DNA from 3 places in the Kitasatospora sp. NPDC048545 genome. Region 1 is predicted to be linked to each of the others. Evidence: predicted binding sites of a transcription regulator. Region 1 holds the regulator's gene; each other region holds the start of a gene.

Region 1 (4,450 bases):
CCCAGTCCGTCGGCGAGGGTCACCGCCTCACCGGCCTCCAGGCGCTTCACCGCGGCCGCGTGCCGCCCCTCCGGGCCGTCCAGGCGCACCATCGCGCCGGGCGCGGCGGCGGCGATCCGTTCGGTCTCGACGACGAAGACGGGCGCGGTCATGCGGGGGCACCTTTCCGGGGCGGGGCCTGGGGCGGGAGGGGGAACCGGCGGGGGCACGCGAAAGGGGTGCCGGGGTCGGCCCCCGGCACCCCCGCGCGACGGCTACCGGCCGTTGAAGGCGTCCTTCAGCCGGGAGAACAGGCCCTGCTGGCCGGGCGCGAACTGGCCGGAGGGCCGCTCCTCGCCGCGCAGCACCGCCAGGCGGCGCAGCAGCTCCTCCTGCTCGGGGTCGAGCTTGGTGGGCGTCTTCACCTCGACGTGCACTATCAGGTCGCCCCGGCCGCCCCCGCGCAGGTGGGTGATGCCGCGGCCGTGCAGCGGGATCGACTGGCCGGACTGGGTGCCGGGCCGGATGTCGACCTCCTCCAGGCCGTCCAGGGTCTGCAGCGGCACCTGGGTGCCGAGCGAGGCAGCCGTCATCGGGATGGTGACGGTGCAGTGCAGGTCGTCGCCGCGCCGCTGGAAGATCGCGTGGGCGGACTCGGCGATCTCGACGTACAGGTCGCCGGCCGGGCCGCCGCCGGGGCCGACCTCGCCCTCGCCGGCCAGCTGGATCCGGGTGCCGTTGTCGACACCGGCCGGGATCTTGACGGTCAGGGTGCGACGGGCGCGGACCCGGCCGTCGCCGGCGCACTCCGGGCACGGGGTCGGCACGACGGTGCCGAAGCCCTGGCACTGCGGGCAGGGGCGGGAGGTCATGACCTGGCCCAGGAAGGACCGGGTGACCTGGGAGACCTCGCCCTTGCCGCGGCACATGTCGCAGGTCTGGGCGGAGGTGCCGGGGGCCGCGCCCTCGCCGCTGCACGTGGTGCAGGTGACGGCGGTGTCGACCTGGAGCTCCTTGGTGGTGCCGAACGCGGCCTCCTCCAGGGTGATCTCCAGCCGGATCATGGCGTCCTGGCCGCGGCGGGTGCGCGAGCGCGGGCCGCGCTGGCCGGCCGCGGCGCCGAAGAAGGCGTCCATGATGTCGGAGAAGCCGAAGCCCGCCGCGCCCGCGCCGAAGCCGCCCGCACCGCCCCCGCCCGGGGACAGCGGGTCGCCGCCGAGGTCGTAGACCTGGCGCTTCTGCGGGTCGGAGAGCACCTCGTAGGCGGCGTTGATCTCCTTGAACCGCTCCTGCGTCTTCGGGTCCGGGTTGACGTCCGGGTGCAGTTCGCGTGCCAGGCGCCGGAACGCCTTCTTGATCTCGTCCTGCCCCGCATCCCGTCGGACGCCGAGTACCGCGTAGTAGTCCGTGGCCACCAAATGCTCCGCTTGTTCCGCCTGTAGTAGTGCTGCGACTGGACGCCGTCAGGATGTCCGACGGCTGTTTGCTACGACTCGGCCAGGATCTGACCCACGTACCGCGCCACCGCCCGCACCGCCCCCATTGTGCCCGGGTAGTCCATCCGGGTCGGACCGATCACACCCAGTTTGGCCACGCTCTCGTCGCCCGAACCGTAACCGACCGACACGACCGAGGTGGAAATCAGCCCTTCGTAGGCGTTCTCCCGCCCGATCCGGACCGTCATCGCGGCGTCATTGGTCTCACCCAGGAGGCGGAGCAGGATGACCTGCTCCTCCAGGGCCTCCAGCACCGGCTGGATGGTGAGGGGGAAGTCGTGGCCGAAGCGGGTCAGATTGGCCGTGCCGGCCAGCATGATCCGTTCCTCGTTCTGTTCCGCGAGCGTCTCGAACAGGGTCGCCAGGACCGTGCTGACGGTCGGCCTGTCGGCCTGCTCGAACATCGCCGGGAGTTCCTCCAGCAGCCCCGGGACGTCCGGGAGGAGGCGGCCGGCCGCTCTGCTGTTCAGCGCGGTCCGCAGGTCCGCCAGGACCGTCTCGCCGACCGTACCCGGGCAGTCGACCATCCGCTGCTCGACCCGGCCGGTGTTGGTGATCAGCACCAGCATCACCTTGGCCGGGGCCAGCGCCACCAGCTCGATGTGCCGGACGGTCGAGCGCGTCAGCGACGGGTACTGGACGACCGCGACCTGCCGGGTCAGCTGGGCGAGCAGCCGCACGGTGCGCGCGACCACGTCGTCCAGGTCGACCGCGCCGTCCAGGAAGTGCCGGATCGCCCGGCGCTCGGGGGCGCTCATCGGCTTGACCTCAGCGAGCCTGTCGACGAAGAGGCGGTACCCCTTGTCGGTCGGGATGCGGCCGGCGCTGGTGTGCGGCTGGTGGATGTAGCCCTCCTCCTCCAGCGCCGCCATGTCGTTGCGGACCGTCGCCGGCGAGACCCCGAGGTTGTGCCGCTCCACGAGGGCCTTGGACCCGACCGGCTCCTCGGTGCCCACGTAGTCCTGCACGATCGCGCGGAGCACGGCGAGCTTGCGGTCGTCCAGCTGGCGGACCTCTCCGGCCATGGGGCACGCACCTCCGTCTTCGCACGTTGTCCGTCTGTGTCCCTGAGTGCTGCGGGCCGCTCCGGGAGGCCCCGGTCCTGGCACTCTGAACGCGCGAGTGCCAAAACCGTACCTGCCAGTGTAAGGCCCGGGTCCTACGGCAGGAACGGCCGGACCGGAGTGATCCTGCCCGCAGTTCCGGGTACGGCCCGCGGGACGGGGAGCGTTCACGCTTCCCGGCGCGGGGGTGGTGCCTCGCGGCCGTCCGGGTGGCAGCATCGAAAGCGACGGCGAATGGAGGAGCAAGCGATGTCGAGCTCGGGCCAGCACACCCGTTTCGCACCCGACCGCGGCCTGACCAGCCGCATGGTCGCCACGATGTTCGTGATCGGGCTGCTGTACGTCGGTTTCACCGGCCTGCTGATCGCGCTGCTGCGCGGTGCATGGCCGCTGATCGTCCTGATCTCCGGCGGGCTGTTCGTGGCCCAGTTCTGGTTCAGTGACAAGATCACCGAACGGGCCATGGGAGCCCACCAGGTGTCCCCGGAGGACTTCCCCCAACTACACGGCACGATCGACCGGCTCTGCGCGCTGGCCGACATGCCCAAACCCCGCGTGGCGGTCGCCGACAACGACATGCCCAACGCCTTCGCCACCGGCCGCAACCCGCAGAACGCGGTGGTCTGCGTCACCACCGGCCTGCTGCGCCGGCTGGAGCCCGAGGAGCTGGAGGGCGTCCTCGCGCACGAGCTGTCCCACGTCGCCCACCGGGACGTCGCGGTGATGACGATCGCCGGCTTCCTCGGCGTGCTCGCCGGCGCGATGACCAGGATCGCCGTGTACGGCGGGTTCATGGGCGGCGGCCGCAACAACAACGACCAGAACACGGCGATCCTGGCGCTGATCATCCCGCTGGCCTCGATGGTCGTCTACGCGATCAGCTTCCTGCTCACCCGGCTGCTGTCCCGCTACCGCGAGCTGGCCGCCGACCGGGCCGCCGCCCAGCTCACCGGCCGGCCCAGCGCGCTCGCCTCGGCGCTCACCAAGGTGACCGGGCAGATCTCCGCCATCCCCACCGAGGACCTGCGCAAGTCGCAGCCCTACAACGCCTTCTACTTCGCGCCCGCGCTGAGCGCCCGGGAGACGGCCTCGCAGCTGTTCTCCACCCACCCGACGCTGGAGACGCGGCTGGCGCAGCTGGCGAAGATCTCCGAGCAGCTCGGCCGCTGACCGCCCGAGCACACGAAAGGACCGCCGTGGGAATCCTGGACGCCCTGTTCGGCCGCACCAAGCCCGTCAAGCCCGACCTCGACCAGCTGTTCGGCGTGCCGTCCGCCGCGCTCACCCTGGAGGCCGCCACCGGCTTCCTGCCCACCGGGCTCGGCTCGGTCTGCTTCGCGGCCGTCGAGGGCGCGGCCTTCGTCCAGGTGGAGCAGCAGGTACGGGCGCTGCTGGACGCCGACACCGAGCGCGGCGTCCCGGTGGAGGCCTCCAAGGACGACTACGGCTACTCGTGGCTGCTCGCCCGGCACTCCCCCGGGGAGCTGCCGGAGCTGGTGAACGACCTGCACGCGGTCAACAGCGAACTGGAGGCGAACGGCTTCGGGCCGCAGCTGCTCTGTTCGCTGGTCGGCTTCCGCGACGCGCAGGGGCAGTCGCTGGCCCTGGTCTACCTCTACAAGCGCGGCACCTTCTACCCGTTCGCCCCGATGCCGGGCGGCGGGGAGAAGCGCAACAGTCCGCTGGAACTGCAGGTCAACGCGATGCTGGGGAACGACCTGCGGCTGGAGAAGGACCTGAGCCGCTGGTTCCCGGTCTGGGGCGCGCCGGGCCTCTGACGCACCGTCCGCCCTCCCTATGATCACCCGTATGCGCAGCCGCCAGTACGGACCCGACCTGACCCCGCCGTGGAAGAAGCAGACCCCCGCCCCGGAGGTGCCCGCCGAGCGGGACCTGGTGGTCGAGGAGGCG
Region 2 (4,450 bases), on a different contig from region 1:
GAAGGACCCGAAGTTCGTCGAGATGCTGACCGACCTCAAGGTGCCGATCTCGATGTTCCTGACCAAGGACATCGTCAAGAACGACTACGGCTACTTCAAGCCGCTCCAGGCGCTGGGCAACCACATCCAGAACCACACCGTGGACCACCCGGTGATGAGCAAGCTGTCCCCGGACAAGCAGAAGTCCGAGGTCTGCGACGACCAGTCGGCGCTCACCCAGCAGTACGGCACCGCCCCGCTGCTGTTCCGCCCGCCCTTCGGCGACGGCGCCAACACCCCGACGCTCAACACCTCGGTGCAGCAGTGCGGGCCGCGCGCGATCGTGCTGTGGCGGGAGTCGATGCAGATCCACGACATGCAGTACCAGGCGGCGGACAAGAAGCTGAAGCCCGGCGACATCATCCTGGCGCACTTCCGCGGCCCCAAGGAACTCAAGGGCGCCACGATGACCCAGATGTTCGGCGACCTGCTGGCCCGGATCCAGGAGCAGGGCTTCTCGGTGGCCCGGCTGGAGGACTACATCCAGGCCCCCGCCTCCTGACGGCCCCTGGCCCTAGGCCCGGACCGGCTGCCCCAGCATCATCAGCGGGCCGTGGTCGGTGCGGCTGAGGATCACCGTGACGGTGTTCGGCCCGGAGGGCTTGAGCTGGCGGCGCAGCTCCTCCGGGGTGATCGCCATCCCGCGCTTCTTGATCACCACCGTGCCGACCGCGCGCTCGCGCAGCAGCGCCTTCAGCTTCTTGATGTGGAAGGGCAGCACGTCGGTGAGCTCGAAGGCGTGCGCGTACGGGGTGGCGACCAGTTCGTCCGAGGTCACGTAGGCGATCTTCGGGTCGATCAGCCGGCCGCCGACCTGCCCGGCCACCTCGGCCACCAGGTGGGCCCGGATCACCGCGCCGTCCGGCTCGTACAGGTAGCGCCCGACCGGGCCGGCCGACGGGTCGGGCAGGTCGCCGCCGGTCAGGCTGGCGCCCTGCGGGAGCAGGGTGGCGCGGTGCGGGCGGGTGGCCCCGGTGCCGAACCAGAGCACCGCCTCCTTGACGTCGCCGTGGTCGGAGACCCACTCGGCCTCGGCGTCCGCCGGGACGGCCTCGTGCGGGATGCCGGGCGCGACCTTCAGCGCGCCGATCGGGGTCCGCCGGCCGGCCTCGATCGCCCAGGAGAGCGGCGGGGCGTACGCTTCCGGGTCGAACACCCGGCCGCGCGCGGTCCGTCGGGCCGGGTCGGTGAACACCGCGTCGTACCCGGTGACGTCCACCTCGGCGACGTCCGCGCAGCGCACCTCGACCAGCTCGGACAGGCCGAGCGCGGCGGCGTTCGCGGCGGTGGCGGCGCAGGCCGCCGGGTCCTTGTCGACGGCCAGCACCTCGATGCCCGCGCGGGCCAGCGCCAGCACGTCCCCGCCGATGCCGCAGCACAGGTCCGCCAGCCGCCGGACGCCCAGGTCGGCGAACCGCCGGGCCCGCCACTCGGCCACGCTGCGCCGGGTGGACTGCTCGACCCCGTTGGGCGTGAAGTACATCAGGTCGGCGTCCGCCCCGAACTTCGCCCGCGCCCGCTGCCGCAGCCGTGCCTGCCCGAAGGCCGCCGACACCAGCTCCGCCGGGTGCCCCCGCCGCAAGCGGGTGGCCAGCGCCAGCTCCTCCTCGGGGGTGAACTCGCGCAGCTCGGCGAGCAGGGCCTGGCCCTCGGGCGTCAGCAGGGGCTGGAGGTTCTCGGTGTCCACGGTGCCATTCTCGCGGGTCAGGCGCCGGGGAAGCCCGCCACGGCCCAGCCCGGCACCAGGAACGGGGAGACGGCGGCGACGACCGGCAGGACCCGGTAACCGGCGCGCCGGGTGCGGAACGCGACGGACAGCGGCACCCCGAGGCTGACCGCCACGCCGACGAGCACGCCCAGCAGGGCGACCACCTCCACGCCCTTCCCGCCGTCCACGCAGGCGAAGACGATCGCGACGGTCACGAGGTACGCGAGCGCCGGGATCGCCCCGAGGACCGGCAGGAGGACTGCGGACCACAGGACGTCGGCGGTGCGGGCCGGGCCGATGCGAACCGGGGTGTCGGGCATGGCACGAGTGTGTCGACCCCGGTCACGGGCGCACATGAGTACGGGTACTCATCCGTCGTCAGGATCTTCCGGGGCGCGTCGTTGGCACTCTGGTTGACTGAGTGCTAACACGGGCCTATGGTCGTCCTTGGCACTCCCCACCGGGGGAGTGCTAACGCGAAGACGCGTGCCTGACCCCCGCGACGGCAGGCTCGCAGGCTCGCCCTACCCGTTAGAAAACCCCGTAATCTCCGAAGGGGAGCTCGGACGTGACCACCAGCAGCAAGGTTGCCATCAAGCCGCTCGAGGACCGCATCGTGGTCCAGCCGCTCGACGCCGAGACCACCACGGCCTCCGGCCTGGTTATCCCGGACACCGCCAAGGAGAAGCCCCAGGAGGGCGTCGTCCTGGCCGTCGGCCCGGGCCGCTTCGAGGACGGCCAGCGTCTGCCGCTCGACGTCGCCGTCGGTGACATCGTCCTGTACTCGAAGTACGGCGGCACCGAGGTGAAGTACCAGGGCGAGGAGTACCTCGTCCTCTCGGCTCGTGACGTTCTCGCCATCATCGAGAAGTAAACGCAGCATCGAGAAGTAAGTCGTTCCGACCCGCCCCGGATCCGTGTCCCAAGTGACAGGGGCCCGGGGCGTGGTTGTTGGTTCACGTAGTTCGGCGGCCGGTGGGCCGGCCGCAGCCCCGAGGGAATAGGGAACATGGCGAAGATCCTGCAGTTCGACGAGGACGCCCGCCGCTCGCTGGAGCGCGGTGTCAACAAGCTGGCCGACACCGTCAAGGTGACCATCGGCCCCAAGGGCCGCAACGTCGTCATCGACAAGAAGTTCGGCGCCCCGACCATCACCAACGACGGTGTCACCATCGCCCGTGAGGTCGAGCTGGACGACCCGTACGAGAACCTTGGCGCGCAGCTCGTCAAGGAGGTCGCCACCAAGACCAACGACGTCGCGGGTGACGGCACCACCACCGCCACCGTGCTGGCTCAGGCCCTGGTCAACGAGGGTCTGCGCAACGTCGCCGCCGGTGCCGGCCCGGCCGCCCTGAAGAAGGGCATCGACAAGGCCGTCGCCGCCGTCTCCGAGCACCTGCTGTCCGTCGCCCGCGAGATCGAGGGCAAGGACGACGTCGCCGCCGTCGCGTCCCTCTCCGCGCAGGACACCCAGGTCGGCGAGCTGATCGCCGAGGCGATCGACAAGGTCGGCAAGGACGGTGTCATCACCGTCGAGGAGTCGAACACCTTCGGCGTGGAGCTGGACTTCACCGAGGGCATGCAGTTCGACAAGGGCTACCTGTCGCCGTACTTCGTCACCGACGCGGAGCGTCAGGAAGCGGTCCTGGAGGACCCCTACATCCTGATCAACCAGGGCAAGATCTCCTCCATCCAGGAGCTGCTGCCGCTGCTGGAGAAGATCCTGCAGGGCGGTGCCTCCAAGCCGCTGCTGATCATCGCCGAGGACGTCGACGGCGAGGCGCTGTCGACCCTGGTCGTGAACAAGATCCGCGGCACCTTCAACGCCGTCGCCGTCAAGGCCCCGGGCTTCGGCGACCGCCGCAAGGCGATCCTCGGCGACCTGGCCACCCTGACCGGCGGCACGGTCATCTCCGAGGAGGTCGGCCTCAAGCTCGACCAGGTCGGCCTGGACGTGCTGGGCACCGCCCGCCGCGTGACCATCACCAAGGACGAGACCACCGTCGTCGACGGTGCCGGTGACGCCGAGGCCGTGGCCGGCCGCGTCGCCCAGATCAAGGGTGAGATCGCCGCCACCGACTCCGACTGGGACCGCGAGAAGCTGCAGGAGCGCCTGGCCAAGCTGGCCGGCGGCGTCTGCGTCATCAAGGTCGGCGCCGCCACCGAGGTGGAGCTGAAGGAGCGCAAGCACCGCCTGGAGGACGCCATCTCGGCGACCCGCGCCGCGGTCGAGGAGGGCATCGTCGCCGGCGGTGGCGCCTCCCTGGTCCACGCCGCCAAGGTGCTGGAGGACGGCCTGGGCCTGTCGGGCGACGAGGCGACCGGTGTCGCGGTCGTCCGCAAGGCGCTGCACGAGCCGCTGCGCTGGATCGCCCAGAACGCCGGCCTCGAGGGCTACGTCATCACCCACAAGGTCGCCGAGCTGGAGACCGGCCACGGCTACAACGCGGCCACCGGCGAGTACGGCGACCTGCTGAAGGCCGGCGTCATCGACCCGGTCAAGGTCACCCGCTCCGCCCTGGAGAACGCGGCCTCGATCGCCTCCCTGCTGCTCACCACCGAGACCCTCGTGGTGGAGAAGAAGGAGGAGGAGGCCGACAACGGTCACTCCCACGGCGGTCACGGCCACTCGCACTGAGGCCCGAGCCACTGACCGGAGGCCCGGTCCGCACCCCGCGAGGGGTGGCGGGCCGGGCCTCCGGC
Region 3 (4,450 bases), on a different contig from region 1:
AGCTTCCCGACCGGCGCCACCACCGCGCCCTCCTTGCCGCACACCCAGTGCGGATCGGGCCCCAGCTCCGGCTCCACGCCCAGCGCGTGCGGGTCCCCGTCGGCCGCGCACTCGCTGCACAGCGGCCAGCGCCCGTACGCCTCCAGCAGCGCGTCCTGGACGTCCTGGGCGACCAGTCCGAGCACGTACTCGGTGCCGTCCGGCCACTGCTCCAGCCACCAGCGGCGGTGCGTCACGGCCTGCTCCACCAGCGAGACGACGGCGGCGTCCGCCACGTCCCGCGCGGTGAGGTCGGCCAGGATCAGTGCCCGCGCGTTGTGCAGGGCGGTCTCGATGTCGTCAGCAGCCATCCGTCCATTCTCCGTCGACACGTCGCAACGCCGAAACGCCGCGTGGGCGGCCCCCCGAAGGGAACCGCCCACGCGGACGAGGTACCACCGATCCGATCGGAACGATCAGGATCAGAAGTCCATGTCACCGCCCGGCATGCCGCCGCCGGCGGCCGCAGCGGCCTTCTCCGGCTTGTCGGCGATGACGGCCTCGGTGGTGAGGAACAGCGCCGCGATGGAGGCGGCGTTCTGCAGCGCGGAGCGGGTGACCTTGGCCGGGTCGATGATGCCCACGGCGACCAGGTCGACGTACTCGTTGGTGGCGGCGTTCAGGCCGTGACCGGCGGGGAGGTTGCGAACCTTCTCCACCACGACGCCACCCTCCAGGCCGGCGTTGGTCGCGATCTGCTTGATCGGGGCCTCCAGCGCGACCTTGACGATGTTGGCACCGGTGGCCTCGTCGCCCTCCAGCTCCAGCTTGTCGAAGGCGACACCGGCCTGCAGCAGGGCGACGCCACCACCGGCGACGATGCCCTCCTCGACGGCGGCCTTGGCGTTGCGGACGGCGTCCTCGATGCGGTGCTTGCGCTCCTTGAGCTCCACCTCGGTGGCCGCGCCGGCCTTGATGACGGCCACGCCGCCGGCCAGCTTGGCGAGGCGCTCCTGGAGCTTCTCGCGGTCGTAGTCCGAGTCGCTGTTCTCGATCTCGGCGCGGATCTGGTTCACGCGGCCGGCGACCTGGTCGCTCTCGCCGCCACCGTCGACGATGGTGGTCTCGTCCTTGGTGATGACCACCTTGCGGGCGGTGCCCAGCAGGTCGATGCCGGCGTTCTCCAGCTTGAGGCCGACCTCCTCGGAGATGACCGTGCCACCGGTGAGGATGGCGATGTCGCCGAGCATGGCCTTGCGGCGGTCGCCGAAGCCCGGGGCCTTGACGGCGACGGACTTGAAGGTGCCGCGGATCTTGTTCACGACCAGGGTCGACAGGGCCTCGCCCTCGACGTCCTCGGCGATGATGACGAGCGGCTTGCCGCTCTGCATGACCTTCTCCAGCAGCGGCAGGAGGTCCTTGACCGAGCCGATCTTGGAGTTGGCGATGAGGATGTAGGGGTCCTCGAAGGTCGCCTCCATCCGCTCCAGGTCGGTGGCGAAGTAGGCCGAGATGTAGCCCTTGTCGAAGCGCATGCCCTCGGTGAGCTCAAGCTCCAGACCGAAGGTGTTGCTCTCCTCGACGGTGATGACGCCTTCCTTGCCGACCTTGTCCATGGCCTCGGCGATGAGCTCGCCGATCTGGGTGTCAGCGGCGGAGATGGAGGCGGTGGAGGCGATCTGCTCCTTGGTCTCCACGTCCTTGGCCTGGGCCAGCAGCTGGTCCGAGACGGCGGCGACGGCCTTCTCGATGCCGCGCTTCAGGGCCATCGGGTTGGCGCCGGCGGCGACGTTGCGCAGACCCTCGCGAACCAGGGCCTGGGCGAGCACGGTGGCGGTGGTGGTGCCGTCACCCGCGACGTCGTCCGTCTTCTTGGCGACCTCCTTGACGAGCTCCGCGCCGATCTTCTCGTACGGGTCCTCGAGCTCGATCTCCTTGGCGATGGAGACACCGTCGTTGGTGATCGTGGGGGCGCCCCACTTCTTCTCCAGCACGACGTTGCGGCCCTTGGGGCCGAGCGTGACCTTCACCGCGTCGGCGAGCTGGTTCATGCCACGCTCAAGGCCGCGGCGAGCTTCCTCATCAAAGGCGATGATCTTGGCCATCAGAAGTGGTCCTCCGGGACACGGTCGACTGCTCGGACCAAGGGGTGCCCGCGACGGACGGCCCTGGTGTGCGGGGGTCTTTTCCCCTACCGCTCCCGGGGGCCTCACCGACCCGGTCCGCTGTCACTCTCACGCTGTGAGTGCTAACGCCAATGATTAGCACTCCGGGTGGTCGAGTGCAAGCCCCGCCGCCGACCCGCGAGCCGCCACGGAGCCCGCCCCGGGGCCGTCCGGGAACGGCCGGAAACGCCGGGAACACCCGGGAACGCCGACGGGCCCGCACGACGCGTGTCGTGCGGGCCCGTCGAGAAGCGAGTGGTCACCAGCCCTGGGCCGGGCCGAGCTCCTGGAGTCGGAAGGGGTCAGACCGCCGCGCGAACCATGTCCGCCTGCGGGCCCTTCTGTCCCTGGGAAATCTCGAACTCGACCCGCTGGCCCTCCTCGAGGGTGCGGTAGCCGTCCATCTGGATCGCGCTGTAGTGGACGAAGACGTCCGCACCACCGTCGACCGCGATGAAGCCGTAGCCCTTCTCCGCGTTGAACCACTTGACGGTGCCCTGAGCCATTCCGAACTCCCCTAGTGCTGTGCTGGCCCTTCACGTGCCCGCAGGTCGCGGGCCCGGGTTGGTTTGAAGGCCGGCCCGGGGAACCCCCCCTGGGCGCAGCCGTGCACGCCGCAGCCCTCCGCGCGGGGCGCCGAACGGCGTCCGGTGAGCGGGTGACTGCGTCGACCGCCGCTGAATGTATCCGGACCGACGCCCTCTGCAACAGGGTCAGCCGCCGGTAATTCCACTGCCCGATCAAGGGACAGGACGGGCCGAATCGGAAAAATATCGGCATTTCACGCCGGACATAGCGGACGAATTACCCAAATCCCCGCGGTAATTCTGACATCGGCCTGACATGATTGCCGGGCCGGTCTCACCGGCCGGACGCGCCCGGGCTGAACAGCGCGGGCGGTCGAGAGGGAACCCCTGTTCCCAACCGAGCGACACTCTACTCCGACTCGACTCGGAAAGATTCCAGCCGGAATGCAACCGGCCACCCGTGCGTACGGAGAACGGAATTCCGTACGCACGGGCGGCCGAATGGCGGGAAGTCGCGGCTCAGCAGCCGCCGGCCACCGCCGGAATGATCGAGACGCCGGCGCCGTCCTTGATCTCGGTCGCCAGGCCCTCGGCGAAGCGCACGTCGTCGTCGTTCACGTAGACGTTGACGAAGCGGCGCAGCTTGCCGGTGTCGTCCAGCAGGCGGGCGGCGATGCCCGCGTGGTTCTTCTCCAGGTCGGCGATGACCTCGGCCAGGGTCGCGCCCTCGGCGGTCACCTCGGCGGCGCCGCCGGTGTAGGTGCGCAGGATGGTGGGGATGCGGACGTTGGCGCTCATGGCTCTCCTAGCGGGGTGGGGCCTTGCGGGGCGAGGCCCCCGGGTGGCGGGGCCGGGACGGGGGAGGTTCAGGCGGACACCAGGCCGGCGGCGCGGAAGGAGTCCAGCGTCGGGCGGATGACGGCGGTCATCCCGGCGTCGGAGACGGCGTCCAGGGTCTTCAGGCCGTCGCCGGTGTTGATCGCGACGGTCTCCTTGGCCGGATCCAGCTGCCCGGTCTCGACCAGCTTCTTCAGCACGCCGACGGTCACCCCGCCCGCGGTCTCGGCGAAGATGCCCTCCGTCCGCGCCAGCAGCCGGATCGCCGCCACGACCTCGGCGTCCGTGACGTCCTCGACCGCGCCGCCCGTGCGGCGGGCGATGTCCAGCACGTACGGGCCGTCGGCCGGGTTGCCGATCGCCAGCGACTTGGCGATGGTGTCCGGCTTGACCGGTCGGATCACGTCCCGGCCGGCCTTGAAGGCGGCCGACACCGGCGAGCAGCCCTCCGCCTGGGCGCCGAAGACCCGGTACGGCCGGTCCTCGACCAGGCCGAGCTTGATCAGCTCCTGCAGCCCCTTGTCGATCTTCGTCAACTGCGAGCCCGAGGCGATCGGGATCACGATCTGCTCCGGCAGCCGCCAGCCGAGCTGCTCGCAGATCTCGTACGCCAGCGTCTTGGAACCCTCGCCGTAGTACGGCCGCAGGTTGACGTTGACGAAGCCCCAGCCCTCCCCGGCCGGGTCGCCGATCAACTCCGAGCAGAAGCGGTTCACGTCGTCGTAGTTGCCCTCGATGCCGATCAGCTCGCCGCCGTACACCCCGGCCATGACGACCTTGCCCTGCTCCAGGTCGTGCGGGATGAACACGCAGGACCGGAACCCGGCCCGGGCGGCCGCCGCGCCCACCGCGCCGGCCAGGTTGCCGGTGGAGGAGCAGGACAGCGTGGTGTAGCCGAACGCCCGCGCCGCCTCGATGGCGCACGCCACCACGCGGTCCTTG

What was found. Region 1 encodes HrcA, which represses chaperone genes, less so after heat shock. Its sites were predicted from a motif close to TTNGCACTCNGNNNNNCNGAGTGCNAA; they were not measured.
Region 2: groES (co-chaperone GroES) is a predicted target of HrcA. The motif match lies at 2,149-2,175, and genes of this name have one in related genera.
Region 3: groL (chaperonin GroEL) is a predicted target of HrcA. The motif match lies at 2,241-2,267, and genes of this name have one in related genera.

Annotation. Positions count from the first base shown of each region.
Region 1 is NZ_JBEZIQ010000001.1:69,968-74,417, reverse strand. It holds gene AB0D10_RS00320 (16S rRNA (uracil(1498)-N(3))-methyltransferase) at 1-152, opposite strand, end outside; gene dnaJ (molecular chaperone DnaJ) at 255-1,394, opposite strand; gene hrcA (heat-inducible transcriptional repressor HrcA) at 1,466-2,500, opposite strand; gene htpX (zinc metalloprotease HtpX) at 2,789-3,709, shown strand; gene AB0D10_RS00300 (hypothetical protein) at 3,736-4,317, shown strand; gene AB0D10_RS00295 (DUF3097 domain-containing protein) at 4,349-4,450, shown strand, end outside.
Region 2 is NZ_JBEZIQ010000010.1:98,366-102,815, forward strand. It holds gene AB0D10_RS12460 (polysaccharide deacetylase family protein) at 1-541, shown strand, start outside; gene AB0D10_RS12465 (class I SAM-dependent methyltransferase) at 554-1,726, opposite strand; gene AB0D10_RS12470 (hypothetical protein) at 1,744-2,067, opposite strand; gene groES (co-chaperone GroES) at 2,316-2,621, shown strand; gene groL (chaperonin GroEL) at 2,757-4,385, shown strand.
Region 3 is NZ_JBEZIQ010000017.1:149,527-153,976, forward strand. It holds gene AB0D10_RS18490 (hypothetical protein) at 1-350, opposite strand, end outside; gene groL (chaperonin GroEL) at 462-2,084, opposite strand; gene AB0D10_RS18500 (cold-shock protein) at 2,447-2,650, opposite strand; gene AB0D10_RS18505 (MoaD/ThiS family protein) at 3,191-3,469, opposite strand; gene thrC (threonine synthase) at 3,538-4,450, opposite strand, start outside.